3 regions of the Phytobacter sp. genome follow, and region 2 is predicted to be linked to each of the others. Evidence: predicted binding sites of a transcription regulator. Region 2 holds the regulator's gene; each other region holds the start of a gene.
The links. The regulator PurR, encoded in region 2, represses purine synthesis genes. The targets are predictions, from matches to a motif close to CANGCAAACGTTTGCNTG.
Positions count from the first base shown of each region.

Region 1: a site for PurR is predicted at 2,229-2,246, ahead of carA (glutamine-hydrolyzing carbamoyl-phosphate synthase small subunit). Genes of this name have one in related genera too.
Region 3: a site for PurR is predicted at 1,934-1,951, ahead of purE (5-(carboxyamino)imidazole ribonucleotide mutase). Genes of this name have one in related genera too.

Region 1 is NZ_JCACPZ010000004.1:1,567,965-1,572,192, forward strand. It holds gene carB (carbamoyl-phosphate synthase large subunit) at 1-840, opposite strand, end outside; gene carA (glutamine-hydrolyzing carbamoyl-phosphate synthase small subunit) at 860-2,008, opposite strand; gene dapB (4-hydroxy-tetrahydrodipicolinate reductase) at 2,464-3,285, opposite strand; gene AC5JPW_RS11355 (alanyl-tRNA editing protein) at 3,569-4,198, opposite strand.
Region 2 is NZ_JCACPZ010000004.1:37,299-41,526, forward strand. It holds gene sodB (superoxide dismutase [Fe]) at 1-257, shown strand, start outside; gene AC5JPW_RS03975 (MFS transporter) at 290-1,459, opposite strand; gene cydH (cytochrome bd-I oxidase subunit CydH) at 1,627-1,716, opposite strand; gene purR (HTH-type transcriptional repressor PurR) at 2,015-3,040, shown strand; gene punR (DNA-binding transcriptional activator PunR) at 3,060-3,971, opposite strand; gene punC (purine nucleoside transporter PunC) at 4,085-4,228, shown strand, end outside.
Region 3 is NZ_JCACPZ010000004.1:1,044,107-1,048,334, reverse strand. It holds gene AC5JPW_RS08970 (carbamate kinase) at 1-43, shown strand, start outside; gene purK (5-(carboxyamino)imidazole ribonucleotide synthase) at 287-1,354, opposite strand; gene purE (5-(carboxyamino)imidazole ribonucleotide mutase) at 1,351-1,860, opposite strand; gene lpxH (UDP-2,3-diacylglucosamine diphosphatase) at 2,198-2,920, opposite strand; gene ppiB (peptidylprolyl isomerase B) at 2,923-3,417, opposite strand; gene cysS (cysteine--tRNA ligase) at 3,590-4,228, shown strand, end outside.

The sequences.
Region 1 (4,228 bases), 1.5 Mb from region 2:
ACCGGTTTCAACGCCGATTTCACGCAGTACCGCCATCGAGGCGTTACGCATGATTTGATACTCTTTGTCAGTCAGGGTCTGCGCAGGTGCCACAGTGATGGAGTCACCGGTATGGATACCCATCGCATCGAAGTTTTCGATAGAGCAGACGATGATGCAGTTGTCGTTTTTATCACGCACCACTTCCATCTCGTACTCTTTCCAGCCAATCAGCGACTCATCAATCAGCAGCTCTTTGGTTGGCGAGAGATCCAGACCGCGCTCACAAATCTCTTCGAACTCTTCACGGTTATAGGCGATACCGCCGCCGGTGCCGCCCATGGTGAAGCTGGGACGGATGATGCACGGATAGCCCACGTCAGCGGCAACCGCCAGCGCTTCTTCCATGGTGTGTGCGATACCGGAACGTGCAGTGTCGAGGCCGATTTTCTTCATCGCCACATCGAAACGACGACGGTCTTCGGCTTTATCAATCGCATCGGCGGTAGCACCAATCATGGTCACACCGAACTCTTCGAGTACGCCCTGGCGTTCCAGCTCCAGCGCACAGTTCAGCGCGGTCTGGCCACCCATGGTCGGCAGAACCGCATCCGGGCGCTCTTTTTCGATGATTTTGCGTACCACTTCCCAGTGAATTGGCTCGATGTAGGTTGCATCCGCCATTTCCGGGTCGGTCATGATGGTCGCCGGGTTAGAGTTCACCAGGATGACACGGTAACCCTCTTCGCGCAGCGCTTTACACGCCTGCGCACCGGAGTAGTCAAACTCACACGCCTGGCCGATAACGATCGGGCCGGCGCCAAGGATCAGGATGCTTTTTATGTCTGTACGTTTTGGCATGGCTCTTTTTCGCTCCTGATTATTTAGCAGACTGACGGTAATGCTCGATTAACTCGATAAAATGGTCGAACAACGGTGCGGCATCGTGCGGACCGGGGCTCGCTTCAGGGTGACCCTGGAAGCTGAACGCAGGCTTATCGGTGCGATGAATCCCCTGCAGAGTGTGGTCGAACAGCGATTTGTGCGTAACACGCAGGTTGGCAGGCATTGACGCCTCATCCACTGCAAAACCGTGGTTCTGTGCGGTGATCATCACCGTGTTGTTGTCGATATCTTTTACCGGGTGGTTGCCGCCATGGTGACCAAACTTCATCTTCACGGTTTTCGCGCCACTCGCCAGCGCCAGAAGCTGATGGCCCAGGCAGATACCAAAGACCGGAATCTCAGTTTCGAGGAACGTTTTGATAGCAGCGATCGCGTAGTCACACGGTGCCGGGTCGCCCGGGCCGTTGGAGAGGAAGATGCCGTCAGGATTCATCGCCAGCACTTCATCCGCCGGGGTTTTCGCAGGCACCACCGTCAGGCGGCAGCCACGGTCAACCAGCATGCGCAGGATGTTACGTTTTGCACCGTAGTCGTAGGCCACGACGTGGAATGGCAATTCGCTCTCTTTTTTCGCTTCCGGCAGGTCGCCTTCCAGCGTCCAGCTCCCCTGCGTCCAGCTGTAGGTTTCGGCGGTGGTCACTTCTTTCGCCAGATCCATACCGTTCAGGCCCGGGAAGGCTTTCGCTTTTTCCAGCGCCAGTGCAGCATCCAGGTTATCACCTGCGATGATGCAACCGTTTTGTGCACCCTTCTCACGCAGCAAACGAGTCAGCTTACGGGTATCGATATCAGCAATCGCCACGATGTTATGGCGTTTCAGGTAAGAAGAGAGGTCTTCAGTGTTGCGGTAGTTGCTCGCAATCAGCGGGAGGTCACGGATGATGAGGCCTTGCGCATGAACTTGAGAAGATTCTTCATCAGCGGCGTTGGTGCCGACATTACCAATATGGGGATAAGTAAGAGTGACGATTTGGCGGGAATAGGAAGGATCAGTGAGGATTTCTTGATAACCGGTCATTGAAGTATTGAAAACGACTTCCCCAACCGCCGAACCTGTTGCCCCTATGGCCCGACCGTAAAACTGGGTTCCGTCTTCCAGAACCAATAGCGCTGACTTAATCAAAACACCCTCCAGAGAATATTCACTCACTTTATTTGCATATTAATTCAAATATACGCCTTGAATCAATGCAAATCTGCGTAGCCGCGAATTTTTTGCAAACGGCGGCATTCTGGAGACATGAGGGGTAAAAGTCAACTTATAGCGCATATTTTTCATGTCTTTTTGCGCCCCAGGAAAGAATAGCATGAATTTAAGGACAAAAAGATCATCTTAACCGGCCTACGTAAACGCTTGCGTGGCAATAAAAACGATCTGGGCTACGGCGAAGAGGTAAAAAGTGGACCAAATGGTCAAAATTTACATTTGAGAAACAAAAAAAAGGAGGAAAACGCCAATAAATAAGAGGGATAGAAGAAAATAAACATGAAAGGAACAAAATAAAAGGGCAATAAAATATTGCCCTTGCAATCAATGCATTACGACTGCAATAACCACATCACGATGGGTAATAAACTTTACAAATTGTTGAGATCAAGAACATCTCGCATATCAAAAAGGCCGTTACTCTTCGCTTTCAGCCACAATGCCGAACGAACGGCACCATTCGCGAATGTCATACGGCTTGAAGCCTTATGGCTAATCTCTACGCGCTCGCCAATATCGGCGAACATCGCGGTATGTTCACCGATGATGTCGCCCGCACGGACGGTGGCAAAGCCGATGGTGCCAGGCACACGCTCGCCGGTGTAACCCTCGCGGCTGTAAACGGCGCACTCTTTTAAATCTTTATCCAGCGCATGAGCAATGGCTTCACCCATCGCCAGTGCCGTACCTGATGGCGCATCCACTTTGTGGCGATGGTGGGCTTCAACGATTTCAATATCGGTATAGTTACCCATTACTTTCGCCGCTTTCTCCAGCAGCTTAAGCATCACGTTCACGCCCACGCTGAAGTTAGCTGCAAAGACGATGCCTATCTCTTTCGCGGCATCGCTGATGGCCTGTTTACCTTCATCATCAAAACCGGTAGTACCAATTACCATGCCTTTTTGATGTTTACGGCAGAACGCCAGATGCACGAGGGTGCCTTCCGGACGGGTAAAATCGATAAAGACGTCAAAATCATCTTTTACCGCCTGCAGGTCGCTGCTGACAGTGACACCCGTTTTGCCGACGCCCGCCAGCTCTCCCGCATCACTACCCAACAGGGAAGAGCCTTCACGCTCCAGCGCTGCGCCAAGTTGAACGCCATCCATTTGCAGCGTGGCCTGAATTAACTGACGGCCCATACGACCACCGGCACCCGCGATAGCCACGCGGATTTGTGCATCATGCATAGTTGTACTCTTTTGTTAATAAAATGCTGACAATCGCTTCCAGATTAACCAGCCCACGTTGGGGCTGCCAGCCGAAAACGCCGATAATTAGAATTAAATGATAAACAGCATGGAGTATCAGTAAAAGGCATGAGTGCGCATGTTGCGATTTAAGAGGCAAAACTGGCAGGAGACACTGACCACGAAAGCAAGAAGACGATTATTCGCTTAAGCGGCCCTTAGCCACCCTGCATACCACTGTTTTTCCCGTTCATCACTGACCGGGAAACGTCAGCTTTCTGATTTAATCGACCCTGTAACTCACCACAAGCTGCCCTTTTTTCATTTTCAGGCTGGTGAGCGTGACCAGACCTATCTCCCCGGATGTCTGCGTATGCGTTCCGCCACAGCCATAGGCGGGCAATTCCCCAAAACGCACTTCGCGTTTGCCATCAATAAATTCAATTTTTCTTGGAAGTTTGCCTGCAATCCACGCCGAAATTTGCGCTTCAATCCTGGCAGCATCAGGTACAACACCCGTACTATTTCCTGTAAAGGTAATGCGTCCTTCTCCAGGCCAGTGATGTGCTTTTACAGGCCGCCATTCATGCACTTCACCTGCATAACCAATCAAATGCCCGGCAGAGTGCCAGCGAGCATGCAGGGCGCGCAATTCAGAATCAATCTGAATGATGACCATCCCTGGCTCGACCGCGATGGACGTGCGGTGCCATACGATGTCGCCATCATTAAACACGCTCACTACCGATGCATCGCCAATCCAGCCCTTATCTGCGGGCTGCCCACCGCCCTGGGGGTGAAACAGTGTCGCGTCCAGTTCAATATCAAAAAAACCGTCGCTCGTAGGGATGCAGCGCAGGACATGTGCCTGCCCGGAGGTCTCATCTCGCGTGTAGTAATCTCGTTGTGTCATGGGTTTTCTCCTTTCATCGCAAGCAGTATA
Region 2 (4,228 bases):
CACAGTTTACTGATGCAGCAGTGAAAAACTTTGGTTCAGGCTGGACCTGGCTGGTCAAAAACGCAGAAGGCAAACTGGCAATTGTTTCAACATCCAATGCTGGTACGCCGCTGACGACAGGCGCCACTCCGCTCTTAACTGTTGATGTCTGGGAACACGCTTATTACATCGACTATCGTAATGCTCGTCCGAATTATCTGGAGCATTTCTGGGCATTGGTGAACTGGGAATTTGTTGCGAAGAATCTCGTGGCATAAGGTGCAGGAGGGGAAACCCTCCTGCTTTTTTATTATTCCGCTGTCGCGCAGGCTGTCCGGGCAACGCCACGACCAGACAGCAATACCAACATCAGTGCCAGTGCGGCAATCACCGCTCCCGTAAACGGGACGAAGACATAACCCAGTCCACCCGAGATCACCGCTCCGCCCGCAGCTGCCCCCAGAGCATTCCCCAAATTAAACGCCCCGATATTGACGGAAGAAGAAAGTCCTGGCGCTTCGTGTGCAACACGCATTACTCGCATTTGCAGTGGTGGAACGATCGCGAAGGTCGCGGCTCCCCAGACCACCATGCTGATTGCTGCGCCAAATTCACTGCGTGCAAGCCAGGGAATTGCAACCATAATTGCGATAAGCAACAGCAGGAAGCCTTTGAGGGTGCCGGTCACTGAGCGGTCAGCCAACTTCCCACCGAGATAATTGCCCAGCGAGAAGCCCACGCCAATCAGCACCAGCATCGCGGTGATAAATGCAGGTCCAGCATCCGCAATACTGTGCAGCACCGGTGAGATATAGGTGTAGAGCGTAAACATCGCACCAGCGCCCAGCACGGTCGTGAGCAGAGCCGAAACAACCTGTGGACGCATCAGTACCGTAAGCTCTTTGCGTACATCGGGACGCTCCCCTGCACTGCCTTTTGGCAATGAAAGATAGAGACTTACCATAGCGATGATGCCGAGACCTGCGGTGGCCAGGAAGGACATACGCCAGCCGATGGTTTCACCCAACCAGGTCGCGGCCGGCACCCCACCGATATTCGCAATGGTTAACCCCATGAACATCGTTGCGACCGCACTGGCCTGTTTCTCTTTCGCCACTACACTTGCAGCGACCACCGAGCCTAAACCAAAGAAGGCTCCATGGTTAAGGCTGGTGATGATGCGCGACAGCATCAGGGTAGTGTAATCAGGCGAAATGGCCGACAACACGTTTCCAAGTGTGAAGATTGCCATCAGAAAGATCAGTGCATTGCGACGTGCGCGGTGAGAAAGCATTAACGTCATTAACGGCGCCCCTACCATAACGCCAATCGCGTAGGCGCTTATCAGCATTCCCGCCGCCGGAATCGATACATCGACACCGCGAGCAATAACGGGCAGTAACCCCATCGGCGAGAATTCGGTGGTACCAATGCCGAAAGCGCCAATCGCCAGGGCAAGCAGTGGATAATTAATTTTCATGATTTATTGACTCCGGAAATGCCGTGTCGCCGGGCGACACCGTCACAGAAGCCAAAAGTATGACATCAATCACAAAAAACAGAAGTGAGCGATTTGCGAAAAGATTATTGCGAAAAACGGGAGAATGGGAGGGAACGTCGAGGGAGAATACTCTCCCTCGTGGTAAATCAATGCAGAACCGCAGTCAGTGCACCCGCAACAATGAGGGCAAGCACAATCACGGTGGTCACTAAAGAAAACTTCAGGTCGGTACTCATCAATTTTTCTCCTTTCTTATTTCCCCACAAAAAGTGAGATAGCGCATTTTTGCATAAATAAACGTAAAAATCTTGCAGGAATTAGATTGATATACGTTTTAGCTCTTCCCCTTTTGGCCAAGATAAGACAAAATTCGACGCTAAATTTATTAGCGTACCGGCCATCGACTCCCCTCCTGACGTCCAGTGTCTTTTTCCCGGCGTAATACAGTGCATCGCGCGGTGAAAGGGTGAAGGCAGGCAAACGTTTACCTTTTGTATTTTCAGGAGCTTATGATATGGCATGGAGTGACATCTGATGGCAACGATCAAAGACGTAGCGAAGCGAGCAAACGTTTCCACCACAACCGTATCACATGTAATTAACAAGACGCGTTTCGTCGCTGAAGAGACGCGTAATGCTGTGTGGGCGGCAATCAAAGAGTTGCACTATTCGCCGAGCGCCGTTGCCCGTAGTCTGAAGGTTAATCACACCAAATCTATTGGCTTACTGGCTACCAGCAGCGAAGCCGCTTATTTTGCAGAAATCATTGAAGCCGTTGAAAAAAACTGTTTCCAGAAGGGCTACACCCTGATTTTGGGTAATGCCTGGAACAATTTCGAAAAACAGGGCGCTTACCTGTCAATGATGGCGCAAAAACGCGTCGATGGCCTGTTGGTAATGTGTTCGGAATACCCAGAATCTCTGCTGAACATGCTGGAAGAGTACCGCCACATTCCTATGGTAGTAATGGACTGGGGCGAAGCAAAAGCCGATTTTACTGACACGGTTATCGATAATGCCTTTGAAGGTGGCTATATGGCTGGGCGGTATCTGGTTGAACGTGGTCATCGTGACATCGGTGTGATCCCTGGTGCACTTGAGCGCAACACCGGTGCCGGACGTCTTGCTGGCTTTATGAAAGCAATGGAAGAAGCGCACATCAGCGTGCCAGAAAACTGGATTGTACAGGGTGATTTTGAGCCGGAGTCTGGCTATCGCGCAATGCAGCAGATCCTCGCCCAGTCTCCGCGTCCAACGGCTATTTTCTGCGGCGGCGATATTATGGCTATGGGCGCACTCTGTGCTGCAGACGAAATGGGGCTGCGCGTTCCGCAGGACATTTCCCTGATTGGTTACGATAACGTGCGCAACTCCCGTTTCTTTACTCCGGCTCTGACGACCATTCATCAGCCGAAAGATTCTCTGGGTGAAACCGCATTCAACATGTTGCTGGATCGTATCGTCAACAAGCGTGAAGTATCACAATCGATTGAGGTTCATCCGCGTTTGATTGAACGCCGTTCGGTAGCCGACGGTCCATTCCGCGACTACCGTCGTTAATTCCTGCAGTGGGAGCGGGTCAATCCTGTTCCCACAGCCATTCACGGTTCAACGTTTCACTGTCTCCTAAATAACTCAACAACCAGTTTAATGCTGGTGAAGCCTCATTCTGTTGCCACGTCAGGCAGCATGCGGCATCGGGAAACGGGTTTTCCAGCGCCAACGCCACCCACTCTCCCTTGTCCAGCCAGGGGCGCGCAAAGTGCGCAGGTACCATTCCCACGCATAATCCCGCAGAGAGGCAGGCAGCAGAAGATTCCCAGTCGGGTGCCACCACTCGTTTCTGGTTATCCAGCAACCAGGTAATACGCTTTGGCAGTGAACGGGACGTATCTTCCCGGACAAGAGAAGGCCAGTTGCGCAACGTTTCATCGCTAAGAGGGCCCGCCATTTTGGCAAGCGGATGATGGCACGCGACGACGCATTTCCAGCTCAGCATGCCCATATCCCGAAATGCATACCGCCCCCCCACGGGGATTGCTTGCGTGGCCCCTATTGCCAGTTCAACGCGCCCATCCGCCAGTGCATCCCAGACGCCATTAAACACCTCCTGGAAGACAATCAATTCAACATCACTGAAGTGGCGATAAAAATCGACAATCATCTGCCGGGTTCGCTCCGGCTTAACGATATTGTCCACGGCGATAGCTAGCTGACCACGCCAGCCATTGGCAATTTGTTGGCACTGTTGACGGGTGATCTGCATTTTTTTGATAACAGAACGCCCTTCTTTCAAAAAAAGCGCCCCAGCGGGTGTCAGTTCAACGTCACGATGACGGCGTTGAAAGAGCTCGACTGCCAACCACTCCTCCAGTTGCCGCACGGTATAACTGACAGCAGAAGGCACCCGGTGCAGCTCCTGAGCTGCACCACTAAAACTGCCATTACGCGCCACCGCATCTACCACTTCAAGAGAATATTCTGACCACATGTTGTGCCTGCAAAAATTTTGAAACCAGTGCGCAAATATTAGCGTTTCACAACGAGAGTTTCACTCCCTAGACTCTGTTTCCCTGTTCACCTGCACAATAAAGAGATATTGCCATGCAACCAGGAAAAGGATTTTTAGTCTGGCTGGCGGGGTTAAGCGTTCTGGGCTTCCTTGCAACAGACATGTACCTGCCTGCTTTTGCCGACATTCAGCAAGATTTAAACACATCCCCTGCCGTGGTCAGCGCCACGCTTAGC
Region 3 (4,228 bases), 1.0 Mb from region 2:
AGAGACACTGGCCGGAGAGGCGGGAACCTGTATTCAGGGGTAGGCGTGGTGACTTTTGTGGGGTTCAGTACACGGCGAGCCTCCCTTGCACGTTCACGTGTGGAGAGGCTTCATGGGAACGTTGCACGTAAGGTGAACGGAATTAACCTCAGAGCCGCATTTTCCCCCACCCTGGCCCTCTCCCTCGGGGAGAGGGGACCGATCGTGCTCGCATTTTTTGTGGGGATCCCTCAGGGAGAAGGCTGAGGTGAGGGTGTTTAACCCGGGCAGCGCCGGGTTTACTCAATCAGGCGAGTTTCGCCTGGGCCCAGGCAATACCACTGGCATATTCCGGCGGCAGCAGTGGGACCAGTGCTTCCAGAGTCGCGCTCAGACGACCGTTATCGTCATCATTCAGATTCAGGTGACCCACTTTACGACCCGGACGTACATCTTTGTCGTACCAGTGCAGATGCACCAGCGGCAGCTTCAGCCAGTCGTAATTCAGACCGCTACCAATCAGGTTGATCATCACGGACGGGCTGTTGACCACCGGTTGAGGCAACGGTAAATCCACCACTGCGCGCAGGTGCAGCTCAAACTGACTGATGGACGCGCCGTTTTGCGTCCAGTGACCGCTGTTGTGGACGCGGGGTGCCAGTTCGTTAATCAGCAGCCCTGCCGGAGTAATAAAGCACTCCATCGCCATCACGCCCACGTAGTTCAGTTCGTTCATGATGGCCGTCAGCATGCTTTCGGCTTGCTTCTGCTGCTCTGTATTCGGTTTCGGGAAGACCACGCTGGTGCGCAGAATGCCGTCCTGATGCAGGTTATGGGTTAGCGGATAAAACACCGTTGTGCCGTCGTGCCCACGAGCGCCTACCAGAGAGACTTCGCCGGAGAAGTTAATCCCCTGCTCAACGATGCATTCACCGTAGCAATCGTCCGGCAGCTGGTCGGTTTCACCTGCGCGCAGACGCCATTGACCGCGACCGTCGTAACCGCCGACGCGGCGTTTCACAATCGCCAGTTCGCCCAAGGTATTGAAGACGGAAGCCCACTCGCTTTTATCTGCCAGCAACTGCCAGGGGGCAGTGGCAAGCCCGAGTTTGTCGAACAACTGCTTTTGCGTCAGGCGGTCGGCAATGATCGGGAACACGTCGCGGTTCACAAACGCAGGGTGGCGCGCCAGTTCACGCGTCAGCGCGGTTTCCGGCCAGCGTTCAATCTCAGCGGTAATCACGCTCTGGGCAAAGGGCACGGCTTCCGGATCGGCATCCAGCCCGACCGGCCAGACGGCAATGCTTAGAGGCTCACCGGCCTGGCGCAGCATCCGCCCCAGTTGACCGTTACCTAAGATGCAAACCTGTTTCATGCCGCACCCCGTGGGTCCGGATTCTCCAGCACTTCGTCGGTCTGTGAGCGGCGGAATTCGGTCAGACGCTGATGCAGTTCAGCATCATGCTGGGCGAGGATTTGCGCGGCCAGCAGGGCGGCGTTCGCTGCACCCGCTTTGCCAATCGCCAGCGTGCCAACCGGAATACCGCGTGGCATCTGGACGATAGAATAGAGGCTGTCGACACCGCTTAACGCAGCACTTTGTACCGGTACACCCAGCACTGGAACCAGTGTTTTCGCTGCAATCATGCCCGGCAGATGTGCCGCGCCGCCAGCACCGGCGATGATCACCTGAAAACCGTTCTCTTCGGCGCTTTCGGCGAAGGTGAACAGCTTGTCGGGGGTGCGGTGCGCGGAGACGACTTCAACGTGGTGCGGGACATTCAGGATATCGAGGATTTCGGTGGCGAACTGCATGGTCGCCCAATCGCTTTTCGATCCCATGACAATGGCGATACGCGCCGGTTGGTTAGCAGAAGACATGCGTTAAGAAAACTCCTGTGGAGGTGACTACGAACAGCTTTTGAGGGCACAAAGAATAGCATGGAAAATCGGCAAGGAAAACGGTTGCGTAGCGATGAGCAGTGGAACCTGTTGTCCGTTAAAAAAAGAAAATGCGCGGCATCAGTGTCCCCACTGGTGTATCAATAGTGCCGTTAATTTGGCCCCCCGGTGTACTACGATGCTCGCGTCTGGCTTGCTGGTGGAGTGCGGTATCAAAAGACTGCATCTGTTTAACCGTCAGGCGCATCAGCAACGGGGGGAACAAGAGGGACTCTACAACCGGCCCTGGTAGACGCAGGAGCATGTCCGACGCTTCTCAGAAGGGAAAATGGCTGAGCTCAACGTCGTCGGCGGTGACGCTCACCATTGAGCCCTGGGTGTGCCAGGCACCGAGCACTACGCGAATGGCGGGCTTGTCGTTAACAATAAGTTCGTGAACGTCCGGGCGGTGGGTGTGGCCGTGGATCAGGCACTGCACATGATGTTTACCCATAGTCGCTGCTACAGCGTCGGGGTTCACATCCATGATCGACACAGATTTATGGCTGTTGGCGGCTTTACTACTGGCGCGCATTTTGGCGGCAATGCGCTGGCGAACAAACAACGGTAAGGCAAGAAATAGCCTTTGCAGCCAGGGCTTGTGCACTTTGGCGCGAAACGCCTGGTAACCTGCGTCGTCGGTACAAAGCGTATCGCCGTGCATAATCAGCACCTTGCGGCCGTAGAGAGAGAGCAGTTGCTCTTCTGGCAGAAGCTGCATGCCGCTTTCACGGGCAAAGCGTTTGCCGAGCAGGAAGTCACGGTTACCGTGAATGAAGTAGCAGGGAACGCCGCTGTCGACGACTGCTTTGATGGCAGCCGCGATCTCCCGATGAAGCGGGGTAGGATCGTCGTCGCCAATCCAGGCTTCAAACAGATCGCCCAGGATGTAGAGCGCGTCGGCCTCACGGGCAACGCCTTGCAGAAAATGCAGAAAACCGGCGGTGATCGCCGGTTCTTCTGTTTGCAGATGAAGGTCTGCGATAAAGAGTGTCGCCACGATTACTCGCTAACGGTCACGCTTTCAATCACAACGTCTTCTTTCGGCACGTCCTGGTGCATGCCGCTGCGACCGGTCGCAACCGCTTTGATTTTGTCGACCACGTCCATACCTTCAACCACTTCTGCGAAGACGCAGTAGCCCCAACCCTGCAGGCTTTCGCCGGAGAAGTTCAGGAAGTCGTTGTCTGCTACGTTAATGAAGAACTGCGCGGTAGCGGAGTGCGGAGCCTGAGTACGGGCCATTGCCAGCGTACCACGGGTGTTTTTCAGACCGTTGTTGGCTTCGTTTTTGATCTGGTCTTTGGTCTCTTTCTGGTTCATGCCCGGCTCGAAGCCGCCGCCCTGAATCATAAAGCCGTTAATGACACGGTGGAAAATGGTGTTGTTGTAAAAACCTTCGCTGCAGTAGTCCAGGAAGTTTTTAACTGTTTCAGGCGCTTTGTCATCAAAAGTTTTGATTACGATATCGCCGTGATTAGTGTGGAAAGTAACCATTTTTGCATCCTGTTCCGATAGTGTGGTGCGCAAACCCGATAGGGGTCAGAGATAGTCGCTTGTTATAGCATAACCGAGAGGTGGGATCACCTTGCAATCGGTGCTGCTTCCGTTACGAATTATGGGTATCATACGGAACAAACTGTTCACACACGTCTACATGGAATCTTCGATGTTAAAAATTTTTAATACACTGACGCGCCAAAAAGAGGAATTCAAACCTATCCATGCCGGGGAAGTCGGCATGTACGTGTGTGGTATTACTGTTTACGATCTCTGTCATATCGGCCATGGCCGTACTTTCGTTGCGTTTGACGTTGTTGCCCGCTACCTGCGTTTTATCGGCTATAAGCTGAAATACGTGCGCAACATTACCGATATTGACGACAAAATCATCAAGCGTGCTAATGAGAACGACGAAAACTTTGTTGCGCTGGTGGATCGCATGATCGCCGAAATGCACAAAGATTTTGATGCACTTAATATCCTGCGCCCGGACCTTGAACCGCGTGCGACGCACCATATTCATGAAATCATCGAAATCACTGAACAGTTGATTGCCCGTGGGCATGCGTATGTTGCGGATAACGGTGATGTGATGTTCTCCGTGCCGACAGATCCGAACTACGGTCAGCTTTCACGCCAGGATCTCGATCAGTTGCAGGCCGGTGCCCGCGTTGACGTGGTGGATGTTAAACGCAACCCGATGGACTTCGTGCTGTGGAAGATGTCCAAAGTCGGCGAGCCGAGCTGGACATCCCCGTGGGGCGAAGGTCGGCCGGGCTGGCATATTGAATGTTCTGCGATGAAC